Regions from separate parts of the Paenibacillus algicola genome, predicted to be linked through region 2. Evidence: predicted binding sites of a transcription regulator. Region 2 holds the regulator's gene; each other region holds the start of a gene.
What was found. The regulator Rex, encoded in region 2, represses fermentation and respiration genes when NADH is low (regulators of the CRP and FNR family bind a similar motif). The targets are predictions, from matches to a motif close to TTGTGAAATATTTCACAA.
Positions count from the first base shown of each region.

Region 1 (5,742 bases), 2.0 Mb from region 2:
ATATGAAGGCCGCGATCCCTTGGTTATTTGCGTGCTGAAGGGCGCGTTTATTTTTATGGCGGACCTGGTTAAGAACATCACAGTACCGATTGAGCTGGACTTCATGGCGGTATCCAGCTATGGGGCTTCCACGAAATCTTCAGGCGTCGTCAAGATCATCAAGGATCTCGACCAGTCGGTGGAAGGCCGCGATGTGCTCATCGTGGAGGATATTATCGACAGCGGGCTTACCCTGAGCTATCTGATTAAGCTGCTGGAGGACCGCAAGGCGAAGACGGTATCTGTAGTGACGCTCTTTGACAAGCCGTCCGGACGCACCGTGGAGCTGACGGCGGACTATACCGGCTTTGTGATTCCGGATGCCTTTATTGTGGGCTATGGTCTGGATTACGCCGAGCATTACCGCAACCTCCCTTATATCGGGATTTTAAAACCGGAGATTTACAGCAGCTGAAATGGCTGACCGCAAAGACCGGAGATATCGGTCGGTCCTTTGCTTTGTTGAGATAGCCAGACAGGCTGTGTTAAAATATCTTATGTGTCTTTGAGAGGAGGTAGGGGATGAGTCGGTTCATCCGGAATTCTGGTTTTTATTTGATTCTATTTTTAGTCGTGGTGGGCATCGTACAATTCGTGACCAATGGGAACGAAGTAGCCGATACCCCTAGGTATGATGAGCTGCGGCAACAGATTAAGGCCGATAATATTGAGGAAATAACGGCTCAATTTGACGGTTATGCTTACTTGGTAACCGGCTCATATAGAGAGCCTAGAGGCGAAGAGGAATTTGAGGATTTCTCGACCTACATCCCGGCAACGGATGCCGCGATGGAAGAGCTCGTGAGCGCCAGCGAAGCTAATGAGGTGGCCTTTAATATTAAGAAAACGGAAGGACCGAGCATCTGGCTGACGCTGCTGTCCTCCTTTATTCCGCTGATCATTATGTTCGCATTGTTCTTCTTCCTGTTTAATCAGGCGCAGGGCGGCGGCGGCAAGGTCATGAACTTTGGCAAGAGCAAGGCCCGCCTGTATAACGAAGAGAAGAAGAAGGTGACATTCCAGGATGTGGCCGGTGCGGATGAAGAGAAGCAGGAACTGGTGGAGGTTGTCGACTTCCTGAAGGATCCGCGCAAGTTTAACACGGTAGGAGCCCGCATTCCGAAGGGCGTGCTGCTTGTAGGCCCTCCGGGTACGGGTAAGACGCTTCTTGCTCGTGCTGTTGCCGGTGAAGCCGGCGTTCCGTTCTTCAGCATCTCGGGTTCTGACTTCGTCGAAATGTTCGTCGGTGTCGGTGCATCCCGTGTCCGGGATTTGTTTGAGAATGCGAAGAAGAATGCCCCATGTATTATCTTTATTGACGAGATTGACGCTGTCGGTCGTCAGCGCGGCGCCGGCTTGGGCGGCGGCCACGATGAGCGCGAGCAGACACTGAACCAGCTCCTGGTTGAGATGGATGGCTTCGGTGCGAACGAAGGCATTATTATCGTTGCTGCAACCAACCGTCCGGACATTCTGGACCCTGCATTGCTGCGTCCTGGACGTTTTGACCGCCAGATCACGGTGGACCGTCCGGATGTGAAGGGTCGCGAAGCGGTACTGAACGTTCACGCCCGTAACAAGCCGCTCACGAAAGACGTGAAGATGGATGTTATTGCGAAGCGGACGACAGGCTTTACAGGTGCGGACCTGGAGAACCTCCTGAACGAGGCGGCCCTGCTCGCTGCACGGCGCAACCGGAAGGACATCTCCATGCAAGAGGTTGACGAGGCGATTGACCGTGTCATCGTCGGTACAGAGAAGCGCAGCCGCGTGATCAGTGACCGCGAGAAGCGGATTGTTGCTTATCATGAAGCGGGCCATACTATCGTTGGTTACTTCCTGGAGCATGCCGATATGGTTCATAAGGTAACGATCATTCCGCGCGGACGCGCGGGCGGATATGTGATTATGCTGCCGAAGGAAGACCGCATGCTCGTGACGAAGCAGGAGCTTCTGGACCGGGTTACCGGCTTGCTGGGCGGACGCGTAGCGGAGGAGCTGTTTATCGGCGAAATCGGTACCGGTGCATACAGTGACTTCCAGCAGGCAACGAGCATTGTCCGCAGCATGATTGTGGAGTACGGCATGAGCGAGAAGCTCGGACCGATGCAGTTCGGCACTTCTCAGGGACAGGTGTTCCTGGGCCGGGATATCGGACACGAGCAGAACTACAGTGATCAGATCGCATACGAGATCGATCAGGAAATGCAGCATTTCATTCAGGATTGCTATGAGAAATGCCGCCAGCTCCTGACCGAGCATGCGAAGGAAGTGCATCTGATTGCAAACACCTTGCTGGAGAAGGAAACGCTGGAGCTGGATCAGATCAAGCAATTGATCGAGACAGGTTCTGTGGATTCCGGCAACGACGGTGAAGGCGGCTCCTCCGAGAGCGGTGAACCGGTCATCGACAGCATTGGAGACGTACGTGTTCGCATTCAGGGCAAAGACCAGGAAGAGCGTTCCAACACGGGAGAAATTCCGAACAATCCAATGGACAATGATCAGCCGGAGAACAGCAATCCTGACGATAAGCCTCCAGGCGGGTCAGACCAAGGCGGCAGATTAACGTAGTAATATCGCCAAAACTGACGCTGCAGCGTTATATACAGATAGAACCGGAGAACATCCCTTGTTTTCCGGTTTTTTTTGTGCATCTTATCACGTTGACAGCCGGGAGAACGTTGTGTACATTAGGTGTTAACTAGCAGGTGTTTCTTTTCACAAGGTAGATGGGCATCTGTACTCAAATTGCTGCGGCCTGACAATCTGGCCGTAATACATAAAGGGAGAGGGTCAGAAGTGGAAGCTTTAGCACTGGAGCGTAAAGCCGAACAGAACCGGGAGTTACGCGAACGCTTAATCCAATTGAAGAAAGAACGCAACGCTATTATTCTGGCGCATTATTATCAGCGCGATGAAATACAGGAAGTCGCAGATTTTCGGGGAGATTCCTTCCTATTAGCACAGAAAGCCGCACAAACCGACGCAGACACCATCGTATTTTGCGGTGTGCATTTTATGGGTGAAAGCGCAAAAATTCTAGCCCCGAACAAAACCGTGCTCATCCCGGATGAGCGCGCAGGCTGTCCGATGGCTGACATGGTGAATGTGGATGGACTGCGCAAGCTGAAGGCACAGCACCCTAACGCCAAGGTCGTGACTTACATTAACTCCTCGGCGGAGATTAAAGCAGAAACCGACATCTGCTGCACGTCCTCCAATGCGGTAAAAGTCATTCAGTCTGTAGATTCTGATGAAATCATCTGGGTACCGGATAAGAACCTCGGTCATTATGTACAGCAGCATACGGACAAGAAGATGATTATTTGGGAAGGATACTGCAACACGCATGATATGCTGACCGTCAAAGATGTCATGGAGATGAAGGCCAAGTATCCAGGGGCGGAGTTTGTCGTTCATCCGGAATGCCGGCCAGAGGTTGTGGAGCTGGGTGATTTCGTAGGCAGCACGACGGCTATTTTGGAATATTGCAAGAATTCTCCGGCGAAGGAATTTATCGTGGGTACCGAGGATGGAACTGGCTATCAGCTTCGGGTAGATAGTCCGGATAAAGCATTTCATTTTGCTACCAAGTTTCTCGTATGTCCGAATATGAAGGTCAATAATTTGAAGAAGCTGGTGAAATGCCTGGAAACGATGAAGCCGCAAATTTACGTTCCGCCGGCCGTAGCCGATAAGGCACGGGCATCGCTCGAACGCATGCTGCAGGTGAAATAGGATGAACGGTGCTGTCATCGACCCCTCAAAGGCTCCCGTTATTCCTCCGTTTCTCGTTGATGTAGACTGGAGCAATCTTCCGGTGGTGACCACCGATTGTATTGTCATCGGTTCAGGGATAGCAGGTCTGTATACGGCTATTGAGCTTGCGAAGGACCGCCAGGTACTGCTCATTACGAAGAAGACGCTAATGGAGAGCAATACCCGGTATGCCCAGGGCGGCATTGCTGCCGTGACGGCAGAGGATGATTCCCCGATCTATCACCGGCAGGACACGCTGCTTGCAGGGGCAGGGCTCTGTTCCTCGGCAGCCGTTGACGTGCTCGTTCATGAGGGACCCGAAGGCGTAAAGGAGCTTATCCGTCTGGGTACCCTGTTTGATGAGGAGAACGGCGTACTGGCACTCACCCGGGAAGGGGCTCACAGTCACCGGCGAATTCTTCATGCCAATGGAGATGCAACAGGACATGAGATTGTGCGAGCACTCTCCGACAAGGTTCAAAGCCATCCTCGGGTAGAGGTATGGGACGATCATTTTGCGATTGATCTTGTCACCCGGAGCGGAGCCTGTCTCGGAGCGCTGGTGCAGATGCCGGATGGAAGCCGCACCTTTGTACGCGGCGAAGCCACCGTGCTGTGCTCAGGCGGTTCCGGTCAGCTGTATCGATATACGACGAATCCGGAGGTGGCGACCTCCGATGGGGTGGCTATGGCTTACCGAGCAGGGGCTACGGTCCGCGACATGGAGTTTATTCAGTTTCATCCGACGGCGTTAAGCTATCCCGGTGCACCGCGCTTTTTAATCTCGGAAGCGGTGCGGGGTGAAGGAGCCTTCTTGCGCAACATTAAAGGCGAGCGCTTCATGCACCGGTATCATGAGCTGCTGGAGCTCGCTCCCCGCGATATTGTCGCTCGGGCGATCGTCAGCGAAATGGAGGAAACCCGATCCACATTCGTCTATCTGGACATTACGCATGAATCTGCGGAAATGATCAAGCATCGTTTCCCCACTATATATGAAACCTGCATGCGGTACGGCCTGGATCTGACTAGTGACTGGATTCCGGTTTCTCCTGCTGCGCATTATATGATGGGCGGTGTCAAAACCGATCTGCACGGCGAAAGCAGTCTTTCACGCCTGTTTGCATGCGGTGAGGTATCCTCCACCGGTGTGCACGGAGCCAACCGGCTCGCCAGCAATTCCTTGTCGGAAGCGCTGGTGTACGGACGACGGATTGCAGAAGCCATCCGCAGGCTGTCTCCACTGGAGGAAGGCCTTCAGCCGGAGGCCTTCAGCTGGGAGCGCAGAGAGCTGGCTTCCCAGCCTATTGTCGAGCGGCGCCTCAAGCTGCAAAAGGTCATGGTGCGCTACGCCGGACTTCGACGGACCCAGGAAACGCTGCTTCGCGCGATGGAGGAGCTGAAGCGTCAGCTGCCGCTGCTGCACTCGGTGCTGACCCGGCGGGAGGAGTATGAGTTTGCGAACCTGCTCACCAGCTCCCTGCTCGTCATCCAGGGAGCTCTTTACCGCGAGGAAAGCCGCGGAGCTCATTATCGGGAGGATTTCCCGGAGCGAGATGATATGAAGTGGCGCAAGCACATTGTACAGGGCCGCGATCAAGGAATGACGGAGGAAATCAGTGATGATGTTTAACGGATATAATGAAAATCTGGCTGCAGATATACGCTCTTGGCTGCGCGAGGACGTCGGCTCCGGCGATATTACCACCTTGTCTACAATTCCGCCGGGCCACGAGTCTAAGGGAGTCATCCATGCCAAGGAAGACGGTGTGGTGGCCGGAATGCCTGCCGCAAAGCTGGTGTTCGAGATTGTAGATAAAGACCTTGTGTTTCACGCGCATGTTGAGGATGGACAGGAAGTCAAGAAGGGCGATATTCTGGCGATCGTTGAGGGCAGTACGCACCATATTCTGACCGGTGAACGGCTCGCTCTGAATTTAC
Region 1 is NZ_CP040396.1:59,105-64,846, forward strand. It holds gene hpt (hypoxanthine phosphoribosyltransferase) at 1-454, shown strand, start outside; gene ftsH (ATP-dependent zinc metalloprotease FtsH) at 562-2,613, shown strand; gene nadA (quinolinate synthase NadA) at 2,842-3,780, shown strand; gene nadB (L-aspartate oxidase) at 3,782-5,434, shown strand; gene nadC (carboxylating nicotinate-nucleotide diphosphorylase) at 5,424-5,742, shown strand, end outside.
Region 1: nadA (quinolinate synthase NadA) is a predicted target of Rex. The motif match lies at 2,749-2,766, and genes of this name have one in related genera.

Region 2 (5,742 bases):
GGTTGTGCCCTTTCCTTTCAAAGCAGCCGTCTTCAAGGGAAGGCAGCATTATTTGTGTTTGCGAAAATTTGAACATAAAATAAACAGAAAAGACTTCGCCTCTCCGAAGGAAGATGTTATCATTGCTGCTCAAATGCTGGTGTGGCTGACTCAGACCCAGACGGGAGATGATGAGGAGCTGAATCTGGGCGGACGAAACGGCGAGTTCTGGGATAGTGTGTCCAGCGACTCCGATTCCTGCCTGGGCAGAGCCTGTCCCTGGTTCAAGAAATGCTACTACCACCGGGCGAGACATGAAGCAGGCTTGGCAGATGTCGTCATTACCAATCATTCCAAGCTATTTACGGATGTGAAGGCCAACCATCAGCTGCTGCCTCCCTACGAGAACCTTGTCATTGATGAGGCGCATCAGCTGGAAGAGGTGGCTGGCAAGCATTTGGGACTGAACGTGAAATATTTCTCGGTCGTGCATACGCTGATGCGTCTGTACAAGGACAGCAAGAACGGCCAGCTTCCGGCGCTTCGGCAGCTGCTCCAGCTCTCCGGCCATGAGAAATCTGGAGATTGGACTGCGGTTGTGGATCGGCTGATCCCCGATCTTATTAGCGTGAAAGAGCATTGGGACCGGCTTAGTGAGCAGCTGTTCCAGCTCATTCCGGAGAGAGGGGATGCTCTTCCCGGCGACGCAGGACAATATACGCTGCGGCTGTCCAAGTCGAAGCTGCCGAAGGCCTGGACCGAGCTGCAGCAGATCGAGCATCAGATCTACTTGACCCTGGGAGAGTTATCCCGTCAGGGAGATGTGCTGATCCAGGAGCTCAGAGAAGATCTGGATGATTACAGCGCTGACAGTCTGGTGACGGATCTGAACGGCTTGTTTAAGGACCTCGCCACCCATCGGGAGGAGCTGCGCTTTTTTATGAGCCTGACTCACGAGGAAACGGTATACTGGATGGAGGCCAACAGCAGCTATCGCAGCAAGTCACTTCAGCTCTATGCTGTCCCGATTGACGTATCACAGCAGCTGAAGGCATTATTCTTTGATAAGAAGCAAAGTGTGATTCTCACCTCTGCGACCCTGTCTGTCGATAAATCATTCCAATATATGATTGACAACCTGGGGCTGCAGGAGGCCTCGGAACAGAGCCGTCTGGACACCGTGCAGCTGCCTTCTCCGTTTCAGTACCGGGAGCAGGCGCTGCTCATTGTCCCCCGGGACTTCCCGAGCGTGAAGGGAACGGTGGGAGATCCCAAATTTCTCAGCAGCCTGGTGCAGTCGCTGGCTGACGCGGCCGTGGCGACCCAGGGCCGAATGATGGTGCTGTTCACTTCCTACAAAATGCTGAGACAAGTCTATGAACCGTTAAAGGAGCTGCTGCAGTCCCGTGATATTCACGTCCTGGGACAGGGGATGGACGGCGTGAGTCGAAGCAAGCTGATCCGGCGGTTTCAAGATAGCGGTCCCTCGGTTCTTCTGGGCACGAGCTCCTTCTGGGAAGGTGTTGATATTCCAGGAGAGGCCCTTACCTGCCTGGCCATTGTCCGCCTTCCCTTTCAGCCGCCAAGCCACCCGCTGGTTGAAGCGAAGAGTGAGCTGCTGCAGCAGCAGAAGAAGAATCCGTTTATGAAGCTGTCTGTCCCGCAAGCAGTCATCCGCTTCAAGCAAGGGTTCGGCCGCCTCGTCCGAACTGCAAATGACCGCGGCATCGTCATTGTTTATGATACAAGAATTATTGAATCCTATTACGGCAAGTATTTTCTGTACTCTTTACCCGGACCGAAAATGGAGCATATGCGATCTGATCAGATGGTATCTCGGATTGAGGAATGGCTTCAGCCTGATTCATGAATAAGGTGTGTTAGTGTTCCAGTGTTAGAGACTTAAAGTGTTCGGCCTTGAGTTTAATCTATAGGGGGAGCAAGCATGAAATCGGATAAAATTTCGGAAGCTGTGGTTCGCAGACTGCCTGTCTATCTGCGTTATTTGAATGAGCTGCATAAGAGAGAGGTTGCCACCGTCTCCTCGCAGGAGCTGGGGCAGAGGCTGGATCTAAATCCTGCCCAGATTCGCAAGGACCTTGCGTATTTCGGGGATTTTGGGAGAAAGGGCATCGGGTATGACGTCATTTATCTGATTGAGAAGATTCGCCAGATTCTGAAGCTGGATCAGCAAATTAACGTGGTGCTTGTCGGTGCAGGAAATCTGGGACATGCATTATCCAACTATAATGCCTTTCTGAAGGATAATATGAAAATCGTAGCGGTCTTTGACGCTCATACCGCTAAGGTGGGGACACGCATCAATAACCTGACCGTGCTGCCGATGGAGGAGCTGAGTGATACGATTCAGAAGCTGAGCATTCGGATCGGCATCATCACCGTCCCGGACATTGAGGCGCAAAATGTTGCGGATATGCTGGTTGCAGCTGGAATTGAGGCCATATTGAATTTCGCGCCGGTCATTCTGAAGGCTCCATCTCACATCCGTATTCATACGGCTGATTTTACGACAGATTTGCAAAGCCTGGCTTACTATTTGGATAATGGGAAGGAGGAGATGAACAATGACACCGCGGAAGCAGGTCATTAAGAACGGCACCTTTGCCGTGCTGGAGGAAGGAAAGACTGTCATTTCGGGATACATGCTCATCGAGGACGATATCATTACGTATATCGGGGAAGAGGAGCCGCAAATCGATGAGGGAACCGAGGTCATGGACGGCAGCCATTTGCTGTTTTTACCGGGATTGATTAATACTCATGGACATACAGCGATGTCGTTGCTGCGAGGTTATGGTGATGATCTGGCGCTCCAGGTATGGCTGCAGGAGAAAATGTGGCCAATGGAAGGGAAGTTTACGGCCCAAGACGTCTATTGGGGTACCTCTCTTTCCGTTCTTGAGATGCTGAAGGGCGGCACGACGACCTTCCTGGATATGTATGATCATATGGATCAAGTGGCGGCTGTGACGAAGCAATCTGGAATGCGGGCGGTGTTAACACGCGGGGTGATCGGCCTGTGCTCACCGGAAGAACAACAGAGAAAGCTGAACGAGGCGGTTGACTTCGCCAAATCCTGGCATGGAAAAGCGGATGGACGAATTACAACGATGATTTCTCCACATGCCCCGTATACCTGCCCGCCGGACTATATTGAGAAATTTGTACAGGCTTCCATCGATCTGGATCTGCCGATGCATACCCATATGAGTGAGACCCGCAATGAAGTAGAGCAAAATGTGAAGGATTACGGTGTCCGGCCGGTGGAGCATCTTCTGAAGCTGGGCATGTTCTCCCGGCCTAGCCTGATTGCCCACGGCGTACATCTTACCGATGAGGAGATCAGCATTCTAGCCGCGCATCAGGTCGGCGTCTCTCATAATCCCGGTAGTAATCTGAAGCTGGCGAGCGGCATTGCCCGTGTACCGGAGCTCCTGAAAGCGGGAGTGAAGGTATCTCTCGGTACAGACGGTCCGGCGAGCAACAACAACCTGGATATGTTTGAAGAAATTCGACTCGCTGCTCTGATTCACAAGGGCGTCAGTGGAGATCCTACTGCTGTTCCTGCTGCAGAGGCGCTGCGAATGGGCACCGAATATGGAGCGGATTCCTTGTTCCTGAACCAGGTGGGACGTCTGAAGGCAGGCATGAAAGCAGATTTCATTGCACTGGACACGGATCAGCCGCATTTTCTGCCATACAGTGACTTTATCTCTCATGCCGTTTATTCTGCCTCGGCGAAGGATGTAAAGCATGTATGGGTGGATGGCAGACAGCTCGTGAAGAATGGAGCTTGCCTGACCCTGGACGAAGAGAAGATCCGCAGGGAAGCACAGCTAGCCTTCGAGGCTCTCTTGACCCAATAATGGCGGGAGCGAGGGGACTGAATTGAAAACCAAAACGAAACGTATCTTATTCACCTTATCTGCCATATTGCTTGTTCTGCTCTTTGTTCAAATCTACTACAATGATGTCATGTCCCGCTCCTGGGAGAAAGAGCGGGCAGCCGTTCAGGCTGCAAGGCAATATGGCGGACTTGGCAAGGTCGAGAAAACCTACCGCTCCGTGTGGGATGAGAACAGTAATTACTGGGTTGCTTCCGGGCTGGACACCAAGGGTGAGAACATTATGGTATGGGTGAAATTCACGAAGGACGGGGTGCCTGCAGGAGGGGACTTTGTGCATGCAGAGTCTTTGAAGGATGGCATGAGTGAGAAGCAGATGTCCTCCCTGATTTCCAGCCAGTTTCCGGAAGTCTCAATGCTGCGTCTCGTTCCCGGAATGTACGAGAATGAATATGTCTGGCAGCTTCATTTCCGTGATGAAGGCAAGACAGGCTACCGTTTCTTTCGATTCGCCGATGGTGAACCGATCGGAGAAGATATTATATTACCGAATCCATAAGCATGAATAAACACGCGCCTTTCATGCAGAGGCAGCGTGTTTATTGGTGTGCAATACTATGAATGCGCTTACAACAAATTGTTTTCAATATTTTCACAGTTGTAAATGAAATCGTATATATAATGTGATATACTCTTATTTGTATTCAAAACTGCTATGTCGTAAATGCTATAATGATATACTTTCCTATGTACACTTTATGTAGAGAGGATGAACTGACCTTGAAGCTCCGCATATTTCCCATCTTGCTGTCAGTTGTCGTTTCGGCTTCCGTGCTTTTTGGAGGCTGGTTTCTGTACCGTCACTATGCTCTTCAGAATCCTATTGCTCAAGTCCTGTCACAATATGAGGGAGTCAATGACTCTCAGATAGATATTAAACGCAATACGGTCACTTTGAAACTCGATTTACAGCCAGAAACCGATCTTCGGGATTTGGTGTCCCAGATCCAGAAGGAAGGTAAAAGCGTCATTGACCAGCGGGAGCTGATGATCGAGGTGGCTGATCATTCCTCGGACGTGCTGAATGAGTGGTGGGACAGCGCCATGCTCTCCGTCGCCCAGGCTATGGATAACCGGCAGTATACCGATATTCAAACCGCATTGAACCAGCTGGCCGATCAAAGGCCGAACCTGAAAGCGGTCGCGCAAATTGATGATCAGAACGTGTATGTCAGCCTGTCCGATGGAACCTCGGGCAAGTTTATAATCCTGCCGCGTCATCCCGGCACAATGGAGGTATGGAATCATGCCTAAATGGAGTAAGGAAGCGTTGATTGGCTTTGTTCCTGTATTGTTTATATTTATGGCATTTATCGGCTTGAACGTGGTGCCGATTCTGATCGCGGCTGCTTTGGTCGGGGCCCTGTTTATGGTCCTTAAGATGAGAGGCGGAATCGCAGTAGGGGCCGGCAACGATCGGAAACGGAAGAAAGCGGCGCCCGCGAAGCTGACCTTTGAAGAGATCGGCGGTCAGGACAATGCCAAGCAGGAACTCCGGGAAGCACTGGATTTTCTGAACCGGCATGAAGAGATCAAGAAGTTCGGCATTCGGCCGCTGAAGGGGATTTTGCTGACAGGCCCTCCGGGAACCGGGAAGACCTTGATGGCGAAGGCGGCGGCGCATTACACGAACTCGGTCTTTGTCGCTGCCTCAGGCAGTGAGTTTGTCGAAATGTATGTCGGTGTCGGTGCGGGACGGATTCGTGACTTGTTTAAGGATGCACGGACACGGGCAGCCAAAGAGAATAAGCAAAGCGCCATTATTTTTATAGACGAGATCGATGTCATTGGGGGAAAGCGTGAAGGCGGACAGCAGCGGGAGTATGACCAGACCTTG
Region 2 is NZ_CP040396.1:2,038,895-2,044,636, forward strand. It holds gene dinG (ATP-dependent DNA helicase DinG) at 1-1,849, shown strand, start outside; gene E6C60_RS09310 (redox-sensing transcriptional repressor Rex) at 1,925-2,590, shown strand; gene E6C60_RS09315 (amidohydrolase) at 2,565-3,866, shown strand; gene E6C60_RS09320 (cell wall elongation regulator TseB-like domain-containing protein) at 3,889-4,404, shown strand; gene E6C60_RS09325 (cation transporter) at 4,650-5,159, shown strand; gene E6C60_RS09330 (AAA family ATPase) at 5,152-5,742, shown strand, end outside.

Region 3 (5,742 bases), 260 kb from region 2:
GGCCACCGTTGTCAGTGAAACCATGGACATAAACAGATAATGCATAAGCACCACCGGAATGCCAAGACTCGCGGCCAGCGCGGGGTCAAAGGATGTAATCTTCCACTCCTTGTAGAACAGCGCAATCACCGCAATGACCAGCAGAAGCACGATGGATAAGGTCAGCGTCGCTCGCGGCACCTCTCCGAGTCCCGGAACAGCAATCGTGTCCCATGGGATAAAGGTGATTTCGCCCATCAGCGCATGCTTGGTATCCAGGTGCGCATTCCCGACCTGAGTTGCGATCAATACAACACCGATCGCGAACATCGTAGTAAATACAACCCCGATCGAAGCATCCTGCTGAACACCGCGGGCGTGGAACCACTGCACCAGAACGGCTGTCAACAGGCCCGCAATCACTGCGCCAATCAGCATATGAATGCCGCTCAGCTCTCGTGTGATCAAATAAGCTACCACAATGCCTAGCAGCACACTGTGGCTGATGGCATCGGCCATCATAGCCATTTTTCTCAGAATAAGCAGGGCCCCGATGATCCCGCAGGAAAGGCCGACTAGAGAGGCGGTAAGGAGAATCCACATGGCGTAGGTCATGTTAGTCTGCCTCCTTCACGTGAACGGTCTTGTGCTGCCAGGTACTATGCTGGTATTGTTTCTTCTGACTGCGAAGCTGAAGCGCCTGAACGAGAAGCCCTTTCTCAGCTCCAAATACAAGGGAGACGAGGAAAATGGCCGATGAGGTCAGCACGACAAACGGTCCTGTGGGCCAGCCGCTGCCCAGCGAGCTCAGCAGGCTGCCGCTCATCCCGGCCATGCCCCCGAACAATCCGGAGGTGACCACCATCGTCTTGAACGAGTGGCTCCAGTATCTCGCACTGACCGCGGGAATAATGAGGAGCGCAGCCATCAAGATGACACCAACGGCTTGGATGCCGATGACAATGACGAGCACGAGAACCGATAAATAGATGTTGTTCATCCATCTCGCAGATAAGCCAAGCCCTTTCGCAAAGCCGGGATCGAACAGAAACAGCTTCCATTCTTTAAAGCCGATAAATACCACGAGGATGACCAGCACCGCCATGCCGAGCATAATATACACATCCTGCCGAACCATCGATGCAGCCTGCCCGAATATAAATCCGTCAAGGCCGCTCTGGCTTCCGCCAGCAGAACGACTAACCAGGGTCAGCATCATGATGCCAAATCCGAAAAACACAGATAATATAATGCCCATCGCAGTATCCTCTTTAATCCTGCTGGAGGAACGAATGCCCTGAATCATGAGCGCACCCAGCAAAGAGCTGATTGCAGCACCGATAAGCAGCACGGGCAGGCTCTTGACTCCAGTGAGCGCAAAGGCAATAACTACGCCAGGCAGGGCGGCGTGAGACAATGCGTCACTCATGAGGCTCTGTCTCTTCCAATAGGCCAGGCAGCCGATCATCCCCGCAGCCATGCCTAAGATCAACGTACTGAGCAGGACCCACTGTGTATTCGGCGATAACCAAGATAACATTCGTTACGCCTCCTTCATCCAGCGCAATGTTCCGCCGTAGGTACGGTAAACATTCTCCTGTGTAAATACTTCCTCCGTGGGTCCGTGAGCCCATACCGAGCGGTTCAGCAGCAGTACATGATCGAAATAATCCTCCACCGTCTGGAGGTCATGATGCACGACCATCACGGTCTTGCCTCTATCTTTAAGCTCCTTTAAGGTATGCATAATCGCTTTCTCGGTTGCGGCGTCAACCCCGGCAAGCGGTTCATCCATAAAATACAGATCTGCTTCCTGTACCAGCGCCCGAGCCAGAAACACCCGCTGCTGCTGACCGCCGGACAGCTGACTGATCTGCCGATTAGCGTAGTCGGCCATCCCCATTTGCTCCAGACATGCCATAGCGCGTTCACGATGAGAGCGGTTTGGACGTCGAAGCCAGCCTATTTGGCCATAGAGCCCCATGGTGACGACATCTAATGCATTCGTTGGAAAATCCCAATCCACCGAGCCCCGCTGCGGAACGTAACCGATCCGCTTCTTCATCTTCTGCAGAGAAGAGCCGAAGAAAGCGGTGGAGCCGGAGAGCTTCGGATGAAGCTCCAGCAGCACCTTGAGCAGAGTTGACTTCCCGGCACCGTTAGGTCCAATGATGGCCGTCAGCGTGCCAGGCTCAACCGTAAAATTCACATCTTTAAGTACTTGATTCTTCCGGTATGATGCGGTTATGCCTTGAACCTCAATCACACTCATGCATTACTCTCCCTTTCCGGCCAGCGCCTCATAGATGATGTTAACATTGTGTCTGTACATGCCCAGGTAGGTTCCTTCTGCGGTTCCCTCATCGCCCATCGCATCAGAGAACAGCTCACCGCCCAGCTTTACATCCAGCCCTTTACTGGACGCCCCCTCCACTACCGCTTCAACGGACTTGGAATTAATGCTGCTTTCTACAAATACGGCAGGAACCTGATGCTGCATTAGAATATCAATCGTTTGATCAATATCCGATACGCTGATCTCATCCTCCGTGCTTAGTCCCTGGAGTCCAACAACCTCCATATCATAGGCTCTGCCGAAATAGCCGAACGCATCATGTGCCGTTACGATCACGCGATGATTCTCGGGGATTGAAGCCAGCTTCTCCTGAGCTTCCTGCTTGAGCGCCTGCAGTTCTTCGAAATATTTCAGCTTATTGTTCTCAAATTCCTCTGCATGCTCCGGAGCAAATGTCTTCATCTCCTCGACCGCTGCCGTTAATGAAACCTCCCATAACTCGAGGTCGAACCAGACATGAGGGTCAATAGCGCCTGTTTCATCGGTCAGAAGCTGATCCTCGGATACAGATTCACTAATCGCAACTACAGGTCTGGATTTGCCAATCTGCTCAAATACTTCCGTCATATTCCCTTCTAAATGCAGCCCGCTGTAAAACACAATATCTGCTTGGTCGAGTTTGCTGATGTCACCTTGAGTAGCGTTGTACAGATGAGGATCAACACCAGGACCCATAAGACTAGACACCTGCACCTTGTCACCGCCGATGACAGAAACCGGCTCTGCAATTTGAGCGATCGTGGTAACAATGTTGATTTTGCCTTCAGCCGTACTGCCGTTTTTCTCATTTGATCCGGCACAGCCAGCCAAAGCCAGCACCAGAATGAGCGTTGCAGGAATCCAAACCTTCTTCATGTGAGACAACATCTTCAAATTTCCCCCTTAACCATATTATTCATTATTGTGTGGGATGAAACAATTAAATTTCCCTTGGGCAAAATATATGCTTGATAACAAAATAACGTGATTTTTGCGGTTTGTCAACGATTTTTCTCAAGGGAAACATTTATAGTGTGCGCTAACTAATTCTGAGCGTTGCAAAGACCCAGATACTGACTCTTTCGATTCAAAAGAAGGTGAATGCTTTAAATAACGCATGTGAGCTTTTTACTCAGCTTGGCTGAGATGTGCTTTCAGCCCTGCACAGTGGACTACATATCTTATTTGCTTTAGGATCAAACTGATTTATTCAAGGCTATTTTGGGCAAATAACCCTTACCCACCAGGCATTACAGCGTATTTGGAGGCGGTGATTTGTGACGAATCTGGGAACACTCGTGAATATTTGAACAAAGTTTGAACTCACTAAAAACCGCATAACGACAGGGTTTTGCTCTTCTTGAGAGTCTTTTTGAAACAATTTGATCACAAAACGTTACGGTGTTCGTCAAAGTTAAACCATAAAATGTTAAATATACAATGTAATGGGTTTTGCAACGAATGAAAATAGTCATTACTATAGGATTATGAAGTGACAAGCGAATGTGAGATTTAATATGTCAGAAAGGGGTACACCATGAAAAAACGAGGGCCGTTATTTGCATTGTTGATGAGTATAACCTTGCTTTTATCGGGCTGTAGTTCATTGACCGTCTTGGATCCGAAAGGTCCGGCTGCAAGGACCCTGTCCGATACAATCATATTTTCTATCTTCATGATGGTCGGCATTCTGGCTGTGGTATACGTTCTTTACATCTATATGCTGGTCAAATACCGCGCTAGAAAATCCAATGAAGGCTACGAGCCGCCGCACGATGAGGGCAGCAAGCTGCTGGAGATTACATGGACGATTATTCCGATCATTATTGTAATCATCCTTTCCGTAGTGACAGTCAAATCAACCATAGCTGTTGAGAACGTGCCGGAGGGCTATGAAGATCAGGAGCCGCTGGTTATCTACGCTTCCACCTCCAACTGGAAATGGCATTTCAGCTATCCGGAACAAGGCATTGAGACTGTCAATTATGTGAACCTCCCGACCAACCGTGCTATCGAGTTCCGCATGTATTCTTACGGTCCGATTACGAGCTTGTGGATTCCACAGCTTGCCGGTCAGAAATATGCCATGAGTGACATGGTTACGAAGATTAACATGGTAGCAGACGTTCCGGGCTCATATATGGGTAAGAACGCAAACTTTAGTGGTGAAGGCTTCGCCCATATGGACTTTGAAGCGCTGGCGATGCCTGCTGCTGAATTTGAAGAGTGGGTAGAAGACGTGAAGGCGAATGAGAAGGATCTGACCGAGGAGCAGTTTGATGACCTTCTGGTGACCCCTCATGTTGGCAGAATGTCCTTCTCCAGTACGCATCTCGAATTCAGTCCTCCGCCGGAGGATGGCCACCATTCCAATGGTCATACAGATCATCAGGATAAGAAGCAGAAGTTCCCGGAGCCGGCAACCTCTGAAGAGGAAGTGGAGTTCGATGGCGAGCCCAATGTCGAGCCGGACACTTCTAATGAAGATTCTACTCACAACAACCACGAAGGTCACTAGGGACTGATGAGGCTGAGGCAGATGGCGTAAATTTGCGTATACTGCCCCCTCTCCCCTGTACATCCTGAAAGGAGATAAGCCCTTATGAAATGGGACGAATTTTTCGTTACCGGTGAACCATTAATCTATGGCGCCATGGTTAGTATCGTTCTCGTTTCCCTGGCCATTGTAGTAGGCTTGACCTACTTCAAGAAATGGGGATACCTGTGGAAAGAATGGCTGACAACCGTTGATCATAAAAAAATCGGGGTCATGTACATTTTGGCTGCACTCATCATGCTGTTCCGCGGCGGCGTCGATGCGATTATGATGCGGGCGCAAACGTCCATGCCGGATATGAAATTCCTGGACGGACAGCACTACAATGAGATTTTTACAACACACGGGGTTATTATGATCCTGTTTATGGCGATGCCATTTATCTTCGGCCTGATGAACGTTATCATCCCGCTCCAGATCGGGGCGCGCGACGTTGCTTTCCCTCGGCTGAATGCGATCAGCTTCTGGCTCTTCTTCGCCGGAGCGATGCTCTTTAACATCTCGTTTGTGATCGGGGGCTCTCCGGATGCCGGCTGGTCGGCATACTTCCCGCTCGCCGGACCTGAGCTGAGCCCGCATGTGGGGAACAACTATTACTCGTTATCCATCCAGATTTCAGGGATTGGTACTCTGATGACCGGTGTGAACTTTATTGTCACCATCCTCAAGATGCGTGCACCGGGCATGACGCTGATGAAGATGCCGATGTTCACCTGGTCGGTTCTGATCACAAGCGTGATCATCATCTTCGCCTTCCCTGTCCTGACGATTGCATTGCTGCTGATGATGCTGGACCGTCAGTTCGGCACCCAATTCTTTACGATGCAGAACGGCGGCATGGATATGCTCTGGGCCAACCTGTTCTGGGTAT
Region 3 is NZ_CP040396.1:2,301,596-2,307,337, reverse strand. It holds gene E6C60_RS10655 (metal ABC transporter permease) at 1-594, opposite strand, end outside; gene E6C60_RS10650 (metal ABC transporter permease) at 596-1,519, opposite strand; gene E6C60_RS10645 (metal ABC transporter ATP-binding protein) at 1,523-2,251, opposite strand; gene E6C60_RS10640 (metal ABC transporter solute-binding protein, Zn/Mn family) at 2,255-3,190, opposite strand; gene qoxA (cytochrome aa3 quinol oxidase subunit II) at 3,852-4,832, shown strand; gene qoxB (cytochrome aa3 quinol oxidase subunit I) at 4,917-5,742, shown strand, end outside.
Region 3: qoxA (cytochrome aa3 quinol oxidase subunit II) is a predicted target of Rex. The motif match lies at 3,611-3,628, and genes of this name have one in related genera.